One region of the Clostridium kluyveri DSM 555 genome, then DNA from elsewhere that is predicted to be linked to it. Evidence: riboswitches for the same ligand, from Rfam matches in the RefSeq annotation. Region 1 holds a riboswitch; the other holds the start of a gene.
The links. A riboswitch is a leader RNA that binds a small molecule or an ion and turns the genes downstream of it on or off. The one in region 1 is predicted to bind ZMP and ZTP.
Positions count from the first base shown of each region.

Region 1 (7,845 bases):
TCAAATAAAATAATTTTAAATCTCATAAGAGATATTACATTAGAATTACAAAGAGAAGAAGAAATAGAAACTCTTGCTTCTATTGTGGAATATTCAGAGGATGCCATTTTAAGTAAAGATTTAAATGATATTATTACAAGTTGGAACAAAGGCGCTGAAAAGCTCTATGGTTATAAGAAAGATGAAATTATAGGGACGCATATATCTAAACTTATACCTGATGAAACCATTGGAGATGTGGAGATAATTCTAGATAAAACAAAAAAAGGTATAGAAATATACCACCATGAAACTACTCGATTAACCAAAAGCGGAAAAAAGATATTGGTATCAATATGCATTTCCCCAATTTACAATAGAGAAAAAAAAATTATAGGGGCATCAGCAATTGCCAGAGATATATCAGATAAAAAATCAAAGGAAAAGCAATTAAAAGAAAAATATGAAGAACTTTCAGCTATATATGAAGAACTTGCTTCTACAGAAGAAGAATTAAGAAGTAATTATATAGAACTGGAAAAAGCAAAAATAGAAGCTGAAAATGCAAATATAGCAAAAGCTAACTTTCTTGCAAATATGAGTCATGAAATTAGAACTCCACTAAATGGCATTATAGGAACCATTGACTTAATTTCATTAATGGAGATAAGAGAATGTACAAGACCATATCTGGAAATATTAAGAAACTCCTCAACTCACCTATTGGATATAACTAATAACATTTTAGATATATCCAAAATAGAATCAGGTAAAATTGAATTACATATGAAAGTATTTGATTTGAAAAATATGCTGGATACTTTCATAAGGGAAATTTCATATGCATGCTCAAACAAAAATATAAAATTCACATATTTCATAGATCCTTTGATTCCCTCTGAATTAATAGGAGATGAATTAAAATTAAAACAGATCCTTATAAATCTGTTTAATAATTCACTTAAATTTACAAAGAAAGGGCATATATTATTTAAAGTCAAAAAAATATCTCAAGTAAATGAAAAGGTAATTTTGGAGTTCTCCATAGAAGACACAGGTACAGGTATTAAAGAAAAATTCAAAAAACAGATCTTTAAAAGATTTGTTTATCAACAAGTACCTCAAAATGAATATTATTCTACTACAGGTCTTGGACTTTTAATATCTAAAGAACTAGTAAAAATCATGAATGGAGACATATGGTTTGAAAGTGCTGAAAATATAGGAAGTACTTTTAGTTTTACAGCAGAATTTTTACTGTATTTCAATAAAGCTGTAGATAGCAAATTAATGCCCGAGGATACTGTTCCCCACACTTTAAACAAAAATATTTTGATAGTAGAAGATAATGAAATAAATATGCAAATAGCCTGCGGTATGTTAAAAAAACTAGGTTATAATTTTTTAAGTGCCTATAATGGAAACCAGGCATTAAAAATTCTGGAAACCATGTCTGTAGATTTAATACTTATGGATATACAAATGCCAGAATTAAATGGCCTTGAAACCACAAAGATAATTAGGAAAAATGAACTTCACGAAAAATGTCACATGCCTATAATTGCAATGACTGCATACGCCATGCCCGGTGATAGAGAACTTTGTATTGAAGGAGGAATGGATGATTATATTTCAAAACCTTTCGATATATATATATTAAAAAATATTCTACAGCGATTTTTATGATTAAAGAATTTAAAAATCTTCCCTATTTATATTGACACAATAATATAAATATGATATTTTAGTGTTGCACAAAATTGATTTGAAGGAATCGTATAACCGGCGGCAGTGGAATTAACCACAAGGAGTACGATTTTTAAAAGCCGACCGCCTGGGCAATCAAAAAGTCCAGGTGGTCTTTTTGATTAATATCAAGAATTAAGATAATTTGCAATTGAATTCATTACAAATTACAAAATATTATTGAAAAGAGGGGCTTTTATGAAAAAAAAATGGAAGAATTTTAACACAGGAAATTGGACAGAAAATATTGACGTAAGAAATTTCATACAAAAAAATTACACTCCTTACACTGGAGATGAAAGTTTTTTAACCTCCCCTACAGAAAAAACCAAAAAAGTATGGAAAAAATCTGAAGAACTTATTTTAGAAGAAATTAAAAAAGGTGGAGTGTTGGATGTAGATACAAATACTGTATCTGGAATAGATAATTTTAAGCCTGGTTATATAGACAAGGAGAATGAAGTTATTGTGGGACTGCAGACAGATGCACCACTTAAAAGAATAGTAAATCCTTTTGGTGGAATAAAGATGGCTAAAGATGCCCTTACAGATTATGGATACAGAATTGATGAGAATATGAACAATATATTTACAAAATACAGAAAAACCCACAACGAAGGTGTATTTGATTCATACACAGAGGAAATAAGAGCTGCAAGACATGTAGGTCTTATAACAGGACTTCCAGATGCCTATGGAAGAGGAAGAATAATAGGAGATTTTAGAAGAGTTGCACTCTATGGAATAGATTATTTAATTGAAGAAAAGAAGAAAGATTTAAAGACCCTTAAAAGTCCTGATATGCTGGAAGACATACTAAGACAGAGAGAAGAAGTATCAGAGCAGATAAAAGCTCTTTATAAGATTAAAAATATGGCTGCAAGTTATGGAATAGACATATCAAATCCAGCCGGAAATGCAAAGGAAGCCGTACAATTTACCTATCTTGGCTACCTGGCAGGCATAAAAGAAAATAACGGAGCTGCAATGTCTCTTGGAAGGGTTTCTACATTTTTGGATATATATATTGAAAGGGATTTAAAAGAAGGGGCTTTAACTGAACAAGAAGCCCAGGAACTTATAGATCAATTTGTAATAAAATTAAGACTTGAAAGACATTTGAGAACTCCAGACTATAATGAACTATTTGCTGGAGACCCTAACTGGGTAACTGAATGCATAGGTGGTATGTCCATAGATGGAAGAACACTGGTTACTAAAAACTCCTATAGATTTTTAAATACCCTTACAAACTTAGGACCTGCCCCTGAACCAAATATAACAATACTATGGTCACAAAACTTGCCTGAGCCTTTTAAAAAATACTGCAGCAGAATGTCTATTGAAACAGATGCTCTGCAGTATGAAAATGATGACCTTATGAGACCTGTATATGGAGATGACTATGGCATAGCCTGCTGTGTATCTGCCATGGCTCTGGGAAAAGAAATGCAATTTTTCGGTGCCAGATGCAATATTGCAAAATCCCTCTTATATGCCATAAACCAGGGCTCAGATGAAAAAACCTTTGAAAAAATAGTACCCCATATAGAAAAAATGGAAGATGAGATTCTAAATTATGAAAAAGTAAAGAAAAATTATTTTAAGGTACTTGAATATGTGGCAAAATTATATGTAAATGCCCTCAACACCATTCACTATATGCACGATAAATATGCCTATGAGGCAGGACTTATGGCCCTTCATGATACCAAGGTCCACAGATTTCTTGCCTGCGGTATAGCTGGTCTTTCAGTGGCAGCGGACTCATTGAGTGCCATAAAATATGGAAAAGTTACCCCAATTAGAAACCAGAAAGGCACAGCAGTGGCTTTTAAAACAGAAGGTGATTTTCCAAAGTACGGTAATGATGATGACAGAGTAGATGATATAGCTGTGGAAATTGTAAATAAATTCATAAGTGAACTCAGAAAAACTGAAACCTATAGAAATGCAGAGCATACCCTCTCTGTACTTACCATAACTTCAAATGTAATGTACGGTAAAAAGACAGGAGCCACACCAGATGGAAGAAAATCAGGAGAACCTTTTGCCCCAGGTGCCAACCCAATGCATGGAAGAGATAAGGAAGGCGCTCTGGCATCTTTAAATTCAGTGGCTAAAATACCTTATCGCTCTGTGTGCCAGGATGGTGTTTCAAATACATTTTCCATTGTACCAGATGCCCTGGGAAAAGATTTAAACACAAGAACAAATAATCTGGCCTCCATTTTGGACGGATATTTCTCAAAGGGAGCACACCATTTAAATGTAAATGTAATGCACCGTGAAACCCTGTTAGATGCTGTGGAAAATCCCGAAAAATATCCAACTTTGACTATACGTGTTTCAGGATATGCAGTTCATTTTATAAAACTTACAAGACAGCAGCAGGAAGAAGTAATCAAAAGAACTTTCCACCAAAGAGTTTAAAGGTGACTTTATGGGGAAAATTCATTCCATAGAAACTATGGGGCTTGTGGACGGTCCTGGAATAAGAGTAGTGGTATTTTTTCAAGGGTGCAGATTAAGATGTGCCTTCTGCCATAATCCAGATACCTGGATTATGGATGAGGGTATGGAGATAGAAGCTAATGAACTGATAAAAAAAGTATTAAAATTCAAGGTGTATTTTGAAAAATCAGGAGGAGGAGTTACCTGCTCTGGAGGGGACCCACTTATGCAGCCTGAATTCCTGCTTGAATTTTTCAAGCTGTGCAAAGAAAACAATATAAACACAGCCTTGGATACTTCAGGTTTTGGAAAGGGAAACTATGAAGAAATTTTGAAATATACAGATCTTGTAATTCTGGATATAAAACATGTAGATAAAGAAGGTTATAAAAATTTGACTGGAAGTTCCATGGATGAATTTTATCACTTTTTAGAGGCTGTGAACCGTTCAAATTGCCGATTATGGTTAAGACATGTAATGGTGCCTGGAATTACAGATAATTATGAAGCTATGGACAAATTATTGAATATAATCCGCAGTCATATACCCTTAGATAAAATAGACAATTTTGAAATTCTTCCATACCATACACTGGGGATAAATAAATATGATAAGTTAAAAATACCTTATAAATTAAATGATGTCAGTACCATGGATATAAAACAGGCAAAAATATTTGAAAATTATATTATTAAAGAGTTAAGGATTAAAAATTAAAAGTGAAGAGTAAATGAAAGTTTTTTCTCCACTTTGTTTCGAAAAACTTTAAAAACAAATCCCATTAAATCATAACTTTAATGGGATTTGTTGGATTTTATGAAGTTTCACTGAAAAAAATCATCCTTAACTCTTCACTATTAACCCTTAACTATTAATTTTTAAAGTCTTCTATTCTTATAACATTATCTATTGTAATTACTGGTTTCAAATTCATAAGCTCCTCAATTGCACTACTTACATCTGCTTCACTGGTCTTGTGGGTAAATAACACTATTGTCACTTGACCTTTGGAGTTTTCTTCACCTTTTTGTATTACAGAACGGAGACTTACATTGTATTTTCCTAAAATTGTTGTTATCTCTCCAAGCACTCCCGGCTGATCTATTACAGTAATTCTGATATAAAATTTACTATGGCTTTCACTGATATTTTGTATTTCCCTGTGCCATAAGTCATTTTGTGCTATATGACTGTAATTTGCCACATCTACATTACTCCTCAATATGGCAACAATATCACCTACCACAGCACTACCCGTTGGAAGACTTCCAGCTCCCCTTCCGTAAAACATCAGATCTCCTACTGCATTTCCCTTTATAAATATGGCGTTAAAGGAATCATATACATTTGCAAGAGGATGCTCTTTCGGGATCATTGTAGGCTGTACCTTAAGCTCAAGTTTTCCATTACTCTCCTTTGCAATAGCAAGCAGCTTGATTACCATATCAAATTTTTTGGCATATTTCATGTCTATGGATTCAATTTTTGTAATGCCTTCTCTATATACATTATTTACATCCACCTTTGTTCCAAAAGCTAAAGATGAAAGTATGGCAAGCTTATACTGGGCATCAAATCCCTCAATATCGGAGGTAGGGTCAGCTTCTGCATATCCCATATCCTGGGCCTGCTTTAGAGCCACGTCAAAATTCAGCCTTTCCAGCTGCATTTTGCTTAAGATATAATTTGTAGTACCATTTACTATTCCATAAAATTCTTCTATTTTATTGGCAGTCAAACTCTCTTCTATTCCCTTTATTATAGGAATACCTCCTGCCACACTGGCCTCATAATTAAATACCACACCTTTGTCATGAGCTTTTTCAAAAAGCTCATCTCCCTCAGTTGCAATAAGCATTTTATTTGCAGTTACTATATGTTTATTTCTGTCCATACATTTTAGCATATATTCTTTGGCAGGTTCTATTCCACCCATAACTTCAATTACAATTTTAATTGAATCATCTTCTAATATATCATTAAAATCTGTAGTTATAATCTCCTCTGGAACTTCCACATCTCTTTTTTTATCTTTATTTCTCACAAGGATTTTTGCCACTTCCACGTCATAGCCGGATCTTTTCATTATCTCTTTTTTATTGGAATCTAATATCATCCAAACTCCGGTTCCCACATTTCCAAGCCCCATTAACGCTATTTTCACCTTTTTCATAATTGCATTCTCCTTCCTGTATTTAATATCTATATTTACAAAACATTTTATACTCCTTTTAAAAATCACTTGATTGAAGTATTTCCATTTGCTTCATTAATTAGCAGTATACCAAATAAGTCAGGATTATTATAGCATATTTCCAACTTATTAGCCATATAAAAACATATAAATGACAAGTTAAGATTAACCTTGTCACTTATATGCCTTTTTTGCTCTATTTACAATAGTTTTTCTTTTCTCGCTTATTATAACATTTAATCTGCCAAAGTTATATCCGTGCTGATATTATTTTTAGTAGTACTTACATCCAGCGTGGAAGTACCCAGCAAATTCTGTTTATTATCATATAGATAGACTTTTACTGTGTCTTGGGCAACAAATAAAAATACCGATTTACCTATATCACATAAGTTATTACTGCCTTCTATCTTATATTTTGATACACCAGGTAAATTTGCAGCAGATATAGTTATTGTCTTTGCTATATCAATAATTGGAGAAACCTCCACATTTGCCGAAATAGTATAGCCATTATTCTCTTTAGAAGCTACATTAAAATACAATACAACAGACTTTGGCAGATTTTCTTGTTTTTTAGATTTAGAACTTTTATCTATGACTAATTTATAATTATGGGACAATTTATATCCTCCAGAAGGCGGATTAATTTCTACTGAATTTTCATCCTCTCCCTGAGAAGCACTTAAATTAGAAATACTTCCATCTGTAAGATCTTCAATTCTAATATTATTATTCAAAGAATCAATATCTGCCGGAGATGTAAATTCTACCGTCCAGATTTTATTCACATTACTTATAACCTTGGTTCCCATATTTTTAAAATCTTCTTCTGCTGAAATACTAAAAGTATTATAAGAAACACATAAGATTACTACCAGGGTTAAAATCAAAGCAACTTTCTTCATAATTCTTTTCAAAATTTTCCTCTCCCTTGAACAGTACTTACTACTGTAATTTTAAACTTATATTGTTCTTGGTGGTGGAAACATCCATATCAGCTGTTCCAAGTACATTTCCACTAGAATCACATATATAGACTTTCACAGTATCTTCTGATATCAATGAAGCCATGGTCTCCCCTATATCAAATAACTTATTGTTCTCATCAATCTTATACTTTGATGCACCAGGCAAATTTGTAGAAGTTACAGTTATCTGTTTAAATACACTGATAATCGGTGACACAGTAATATCTGCAGATAGAGTATACTCATTATCCTCCTTTGAGGCAACTATGAAATTAAGTGTGGTAGTTTTAGATAATGGAGTTCCACTTTCCAGTTTTATATTCTTATTTACAGTGATTAGATAATTATGGCCTACTGTATACCCTTCAGAAGGTGCTTTTACTATAACAACAGATCTATTGTCTCCCTGTACAGGACTTATTGGAACATTATTCCCTGTGGTGACATCCCTAATTTCTACGTTGCCAGCTACAGAGTCAAACTCTATAGGATTATTAAAA
Region 1 covers NC_009706.1:1,150,122-1,157,966, reverse strand. The annotation lists gene CKL_RS05455 (PAS domain S-box protein) at 1-1,665, shown strand, start outside; ZMP/ZTP riboswitch at 1,748-1,826, shown strand; gene pflB (formate C-acetyltransferase) at 1,924-4,158, shown strand; gene pflA (pyruvate formate-lyase-activating protein) at 4,169-4,897, shown strand; gene CKL_RS05440 (homoserine dehydrogenase) at 5,052-6,353, opposite strand; gene CKL_RS05435 (hypothetical protein) at 6,611-7,294, opposite strand; gene CKL_RS05430 (Ig-like domain-containing domain) at 7,323-7,845, opposite strand, start outside.

Region 2 (7,845 bases), 1.2 Mb from region 1:
CATGGTTTCATAAAATTCCGATGCTGAACCTTTCCCCGGATCGTAAAACTGATAGATCCAGCGGTTGATCAGCGGGATGGGCAGCACAGTCCCGATATTCACGCCGACAGGTGTCAGCATGCCTGCGTCCGTAAAGTGGACGACGTAGTTGACAATCGTATAAAACAGGGTGATGACAATGGAAATCAGGTTGTTCTTATTGAACCACACCACTAACACCACGCATGGGAGAGCTGCTGTCAGGAGCATAATCCCAAGCAAAATGCTGAGAAAAAATTTCTGCCCCATATTGATAAGAGCCATGCCCAGCAGCTTTGCGCACACTGCACTGGCTAGAAATCCGCCGAGGGAATAGGCCACGGCGACAATCGCCATGACGCTGATTTTCGCCAGCACAAGCCTTTCTCTTGAGACCGGGATCGTCGCAAGGTTTTTTAACGTGTCGCTGTCCTGCTCCGTAAAAAACAGCGAAGTAGAGATTACCACCAAAATGGGAAGCAGCAGAAGGAAATCTCCGTAGTCAACAATTCCCGAAAATAGATTGTCAAAATCCGGCTGCGTTGGGGTGTTCCAGTACAGCGCTGTCATCACAATCGGAAAAATGAATGCCGCCAGTGTCGCCAGCAGAAACATGGGACGCCGTTTGAACTTTTGAAATTCACAGAGGATCAGGTTATGCAATGCCCTCACCCCCGGTCACGCGCTTGAAGTAGTCCTCCAGCGTATCCTCGCAAGTATGGGCTTCCGCGACCTCCAATCCACTCTCAATAAAAGCGCGGGTGAGCGCCGTCACCGGCAAATTCGTATCGTACAGGCGCAGACTGCGGTCATTTTCCACCGTAAAGTTATTCGTCCCAAAGCTTCGCTCCATGATTCTGGACGCCTGTGCCGTGTCGGAGACGATGAAATGAACATACTTACTGTTTTTTTCTTCTAATTCAGAAAGACTTTCTTCCTCCAGCAGAGCCCCATGGTCGATGATGCCGATATCGTCCGCCAGCAGGGATATTTCCGAAAGAATGTGGCTGGAAATCAAAATGGTTTTTCCTCTCGCGTCGCACAGCTCCCGGATGAACGAACGGACTTCCGCAATGCCGATGGGGTCAAGCCCGTTGATCGGCTCGTCCAGAATCAGCAGTTCCGGGTCGTGCATGATGGCAAGCGCGATGGCCAGACGCTGCTTCATACCGAGTGAGTATTGTGAAAACAGTTTTTTATCGCCGTACGGCAGCCCGACAACTTCCAATGCGCTGGAAACAGCGTTGCGCTTGGAAACACCCCGGAGTCGGGCAAAGATATTCAGGTTTTCCGTGCCGGTCAGATTTGGGTAAAAGCCCGGCGACTCAATGAGGTTGCCGACACGTGGCAGGATTTTTTTCTCATTTCCACGAATGCTTTTACCGAAAATTTTCACCTCTCCCGAGGTCGGCTGCGTCAGGCCTAGCAGCATTTTCATCGTCGTGGTTTTTCCGGCACCGTTTCGTCCGAGCAACCCATAAATACGACCCTTTTTTACATGAATACTCAGGTTGGCAACGCTTTTCTGCGCGCCATTCTGCGCGCCATATTGTTTGGTAAGATTTTTTGTTTCAATGATTATATCACTCAATCTCAGAACCTCCTTTTCTTACTGAAACCAGTGTAACACGCCAAGCTTGCATTAACCTTGCATTAACCTTGCATTAACCTTGCAATTTTGGCAGAAAAAAAATCCCTGCCCACAGACAGGGATTCACTCAATTTTTTACTGAGAAGCCAACGATAAACGCTGTATATCGGTTTGGTTCACTTTGGGCGGTAATCTTACCGTCCATTTTTTCGACCATCTGCCGGACAATGGACAGTCCCAATCCGCTTCCCTTATCAGAGCGGCCTTTATCACATTTGTATAACCGCTCAAAGATGTGCGGCAGATCCGCTTTCTCGATGCCGATCCCGTTGTCTGTGATACGGATTTCAATTTTATTTCCTTCTTGTGTCATTTCGATTTTTATCTGTGTGGCCCGGCTATGGTTAATGACGTTTTGCACCAGATTGTTGATAATACGGGCATATCCGTCCAAATCCACCTTTGCAAACAGCGGCCTTTCCGGAATATTAATTTCGTAGTCTAGATGATTTTCTTCAAATATGGGAATCCAGTCTTTCAGAACATTTCGGGTTAGCTCCGCAAGCTCCACCCGCTCTATGGATAAGGCGAATTCGCTGGAATTGAGCTTGAACCAGTCGAAAAGGACATCGATATAATCCTTCAGGTCGTGGGCTTTGTGTCTGGCGATTTCCAGATAATCCTCGCGCTCTTTTCCTGTGACAACGCCTCTATGCGACGCATCCAGATAGCCGATCAATGTAGTGAGCGGTGTCCGCACGTCATGGGAGAGGCTAGTCATGAGTTGACGATTGGTTTCGTCCGCTGTCCTGAGTCCGGAGAGCTGTTCCTCGTAACGGGTAACAATTTCATTCATTTTGTAGGAAAGGTCTGCGGTCAACTCATTGTCCACGGCAAGAATTCTGCGATTTCCGTTTCCGGCTTCAATGTCATTCAGAGCATCTGTCATGTCCTGAAGCTGCCGCTTGACACCAAGGAGTTTTCCCATACAAATCATACCGAACAGAAGAGCAAGGAAGAAGAGTATGCCTAATGTCACATCGAGAATCACGGCTTACACCTCCTTGTTGAAGCGGTAGCCGATTCCTTTTACCGTCTGGATGTAATAGGGAGCGCCGGAATCAGGTTCGATTTTTTTGCGGAGCCTGCTGATAATCGCCATAATATTGCTGTCATCATAAACGTATGCTTCACCCCAAACTTCCTCGTAAATCTGCTGTTTTGTCAAAATCTTCCCCTGATTTTTCGCGCAGAACAGCAGCAGGTCAAATTCTTTCGGCGGCAATTCAAACGTCCCGTTCTGAGTGGTTACGCTCCGGCTGTCCAAGTCTATGGTCAGCCCCTGATAAGTCAGCGGCTGTGAATGATCTCCAGTCGTATTGAACCGCGTATAACGGCGGATTAAGGAAACCACACGGGCAATCAGTTCATCCATATCAAAGGGTTTTGTCAGATAATCATCCGCACCCGAGCGCAGTCCGCGAACCTTTGATGTGCTGTCATTTTTGGAGGTCAGCATTAGTATGGGAACACTGCTTGTCTGCCGTATTTTCTCCATAGTCTGAAAGCCGTCCATTCCCGGCATCATCACATCCAAAAGAATAAGCTGGTAATCATTCTTCTGGAGCATGGCGAGCCCATCCGCACCGGAATAGCAATGGTCTGCGTCTATACTTTCAACCGCCACGCTCTGCCTGATCAAAGCACACAGCTCTTTATCATCATCAATCACTAAGATTTTATAGCTCATTTTCAATCCTCCTTCGATTCATTTACTTTTTTTCTTCTTTCTTCCTCGCATCAGCTGGTTTCTCCGCATCCTTTGGAATTGCCCATGCGCGACCGAAACGAACCGCTCCGGCTATTCTGTTTTCCTCGCAGAGTTTCTGTATTCTTCTCTTTGAGATACCCCATTGATCAGCGGCCTGCTGTACGGATATATAATCAAGCATTTGTATTCCTCCAACTTGTGTCTTTCTCTCAGTATATACGCAATCGCGAATGAAAGCAACAACCGCCTTGCAAAGCCAGTCCTCTCACTTTAATTAAGAGAGGGAGCTGGCTGTGCGCTAATACGATAAATTTTTTGCTTGGAAAGAATTTTTGAAAGCCTACGAGCTCACGCTCTATCATGCAGCGAGTCCAATGAATTTCTATTTGTGCCTTGAAGTTGACAATACTAATGAGCAGTGGTAATATAAATGTGTTGTATGACTGACGGAAGTGGATTCAACCACAGGGAGTACAGCGTTTTGGAAAGCCGACCGTCTGGGCATGATGCTTGGATTGGTGGGTCTTTTTTATTTTCTGAATGCACTTAATACCATTCAGAGAACATTTGAATCAGAGCAGAGTAGAACGTTGTGCGTAAATCATTGATTTGCAGTGCCTTCTGAACGGGGAGTTGTCAGAGGGACGAAAAGCCTTTTAGGGCTTACGGTACAAGGTTCGCATCCCGCTGCTGCATAAGGAGAAGCGGTGTAATGATTGTGCCTCTTGTTGTGTAGCTGTGCTGCATGACAGGAGGTGTATTTGATGGTTATAACTTAGAAATTCAATTTAACAATAAACTTTCTATGTCACGTTCTATTTAAGAAGGGAGAAGTTAAATTGAAGAATACAACTTTATATGTGCGCCGCATCACAATCTCTGCGGTATTTCTCAGTATTTCACTTGTTTTAAAAACAACATTTTCTTTCTACATACCCGTGTTTGGTCAAAATGGAATGAGTGTTGGCATCTCCGGCATTTTCTCCATTATGCCATCCCTGTTATTCGGGCCAGTATATGGCGCGGTTGTGTCCGGGCTTTCTGACTTTTTGGGTTACCTTTTAAAGCCTGTTGGAACCTATATACCTCTTATGACGCTGGTCGTAGCTGCCGGTGGATTTATCCGGGGCGCATTATGGTCTGTCCTGTGCAACAAAGACAACAAGAAAATGAGAATGATAGTTGCAATTTTTTCCGTACTCATGTTATTAGCAGGGATTTGTAATATTGCGTTTCTGGCTGCCGATGGCGTTAATCGTGAATTCTACAATCATGTACAAAAAGAAAACGTCAATACGGACAACATGCACCTTATCAGTAAAATGCTGATTGAAAGAACCATTGGTACAAAAGATCCATCGGGAAATCTGGCAACATATATTTCTTGGGTCACAACCGCAATGATTGGATGCGCAACTCTCGGCATCCTGTTGTTAGCCGCTGATCTCTTCCTGTCGAAAAAGATTTTTCATGACACAAGCAGGGAGCAGATCCCCCAACTTCTTATCGCTATGATTGGTTCCGGTTTGATTGTCACCACTCTTAACACAGTCGTATTGCGTGAAACAATTTTTACCGCATGGAAGGTACTGCCGTTTGCAGTCATATGGATTCCCAGAGTAATTGAAGAAATCCTTGGCAATACAGTCAAGGCATATTTTGTGGTCATTCTGATGGGCATTTGCAGAAAACAGAATACCCTGCAAGAGATAATGAATGGGTCATCCGTTAAGTTCAAATAGAAATCAAAGACTCGTAAGATTGGAGCGGAGCATTTTGGAACACTATACGGTTTTAAATGAAAACGTACACCAGTTTCCGGTGGTGATTGATTTACCCCACAGCGGCACCTTTGTCCCCGAAGACATTCGCAGCAGCTTCCTTAAAGGCGTCTGTCTGTCAAACACAGATTGGTTCTTGCCGGAGCTATACGACTTTCTTCCTGCAATGGGCTGCACCACGATCATCAACCACCTAAGCCGTTATGTGGTAGATATGAACCGGCCGGTCAATAGTGCAAAACATGGGGATTACCGCAAAACCGTAGTCTATCAGGAAAATACTCAAGGCAGCCGTTTGTATTCTTCACCGCTGAATGAGAATGAAATTAACCGTCGGGTAGGCCTGTATTATGACCCTTATCATCAGGCGCTTGAAAAACTTTTGCGTGAAAAATTAAAGGTGTATCCGTCGGTTCTCCTTTTGGACTTGCACAGTTTCTTCCTTGACTTTGGCGATGGCGGCAGCCAAGATATTTATTTATCCAACCGACGCGGCGTTACATCCTCTGAGCAGACGTTGTATGGACTGCACGAAAATCTTACAGCACAAGGCTACAGTGTTATAGATAATGCAAACTTGGGAGGACATATTATTAATCATTACCGTGAGCTTTTTGGCGAGCGGATTGAGGGTGTGATGATGGAACTGCGGTATACAAAATATATCGCAGACCGCTACTTTGGAGAAGAAGAGCTAACGGATAGAAACGAAATGCTTTTTCAATCTGCAAAGCAAAAGCTAAAGGAAGCGTTTATGCGACTGCCTTATTTTCAGGGGGTAAATACAAAACAGGCGAAATAGCAACGCGTATTTTACGGTATATGACTACAATGGAAATAATTTCTACGTATCCCGATATAATTAATAAAATCACAAAAGGAGGAATAATCCGATGGAACAAAAAGATTACTGGAACAGTGTATCGGAGACAAAACAGTTTACAACGCCATTTCAGGCAAATGAATTCGCCAATTATCTCGATCTCAATGCCGTCATTCTTGATGTTGGGTGCGGCTATGGCCGTACATTAAACGAATTGCATCATCTTGGGTACAGGCATCTGATTGGCATGGATTTTTCGCAGGGAATGATCGAACGGGGAAAACAGCAGGCTCCTTATCTTGACCTCCGTTTGAAAAAAGATGCAGGGATTGATTTGCCGGATCATAGTATAGACGCAGTGATACTCTTTGCCGTCCTGACTTGTATCAAAAGCAATGAAGAACAGCAGGCTCTGATTTCCGAAATAAATCGTGTATTAAAACCTGACGGAATTCTCTACATCAATGATTTCCTTATCAATTCAGATGAACGAAATCAAGCCCGCTATCAAAGCTTTGAAGAAAAGTATGGCATCTATGGTGTCTTTGAATTGCCGGAAGGCGCCGTTCTTCGCCATCACTCAGAGAAATGGTTGAAGGAGCTTATGGCTGATTTTAGCACATTGAAATATGAACGCCTGACATTTACGACTATGAACGGGCATAAATCGAATGGATTTTATTTCATAGGAAGGAAACTTTCCTAAGTCTATCGTTTATTCTTAAGTTACCTTCAAAAAACAACCAGTATATCTTGCTTTTCATCAATGACCTAGGTTATTATTGTTTTTTGTTCTCCCTAACAGTCATCACTGGTTCGTTCTCAATCCTAAGCCCATACTGTAAAATTGGGTGAGGAGGTGAACTTACAGTGGAGGAATTGCTGAACTCATTTGGTCAGACCATAAAGGAAGCCCGGATTGCCGCAGGCATGACACAGGATGCCCTTGCGGAACAGGTCGGAGTCACGCCAAGATACATAATGGCCATTGAAAATGAAAACAAACACCCAAGAATGCCGGTACTACTTAAGATTATCCGCGCCTTGAAAATATCAGCCGATACGATCTTTTACCCAGAAATTCAACATTCAGACAGAGAAAAAGAACAGCTCATGCATATGATTCAGCTGTGCGGCAAAAAGGAAATCAAAATAGCCGCCGCAACCATCAAGGCGCTATTGGATGCCAGATAAGCAGAATCCATCTTCTTTCTTCGGAGGTGGATTTTCTTCATGTTAAAGTAATTATTGTTGTTTCTCTGTGTTTAAAGAAATCCTTAGAGTGACAAGTTCACTGCATAGGCCATGATGACACATACCATATGCCGCCGACAGGACGCACTGCTCCCTTGGCGGTAGGGTATGTGTTTTCTCATTTCACCGTAAACAGCAGACTACTCTTGCCGCCGTTTTCCCGCCAGCGCTGTTCCTTTTGAAGATAGCCGGTCTTTTCGAGGTCGGCGATGGCTCGCTGTACCGTGCGGCGGGAGAGCTTCAAGTCCTTAGCAATAGTACCGATTGCAGGATAACAGGTTCCGTCCCTGTTCGCCCGGTCTTTCAGATACCGGTAAACCGCCACGGCACGGTGTGGGACATTTTCAGCATAGAGTGAGGAAAGATAGTTCAAATCACGAACACCCCCTAATCGGTACGTAGAGGCATGGTGGGAAGCTCCGACTCATGCTCCTGCACTGGAGTATGCAGCATACCTCCGTTGCGGTCATCACCGGGAGGCTCCGGAAATTCAGCAAAGTCATCTTCCTCATAAGCACAGCCTCGCTGGAGGATTTCCTGCTCCAGCTCAAAGCGGTCGGCATAGTGAACCTTTCGGGCGGCACGTTCCTCCCCCTCAAAGGGCTTT
Region 2 covers NC_009706.1:3,899,973-3,907,817, forward strand. The annotation lists gene CKL_RS18755 (ABC transporter permease) at 1-690, opposite strand, end outside; gene CKL_RS18760 (ABC transporter ATP-binding protein) at 674-1,609, opposite strand; gene CKL_RS18765 (sensor histidine kinase) at 1,737-2,660, opposite strand; gene CKL_RS18770 (response regulator transcription factor) at 2,664-3,359, opposite strand; gene CKL_RS18775 (excisionase family DNA-binding protein) at 3,382-3,561, opposite strand; ZMP/ZTP riboswitch at 3,810-3,890, shown strand; THF riboswitch at 3,957-4,072, shown strand; gene CKL_RS18780 (ECF transporter S component) at 4,220-5,122, shown strand; gene CKL_RS18785 (N-formylglutamate amidohydrolase) at 5,157-5,963, shown strand; gene CKL_RS18790 (class I SAM-dependent methyltransferase) at 6,055-6,690, shown strand; gene CKL_RS18795 (helix-turn-helix domain-containing protein) at 6,855-7,178, shown strand; gene CKL_RS18800 (helix-turn-helix domain-containing protein) at 7,357-7,611, opposite strand; gene CKL_RS18805 (VirD4-like conjugal transfer protein, CD1115 family) at 7,626-7,845, opposite strand, start outside.
Region 2: another riboswitch for ZMP and ZTP. It lies ahead of CKL_RS18780 (ECF transporter S component); the one in region 1 lies ahead of pflB (formate C-acetyltransferase).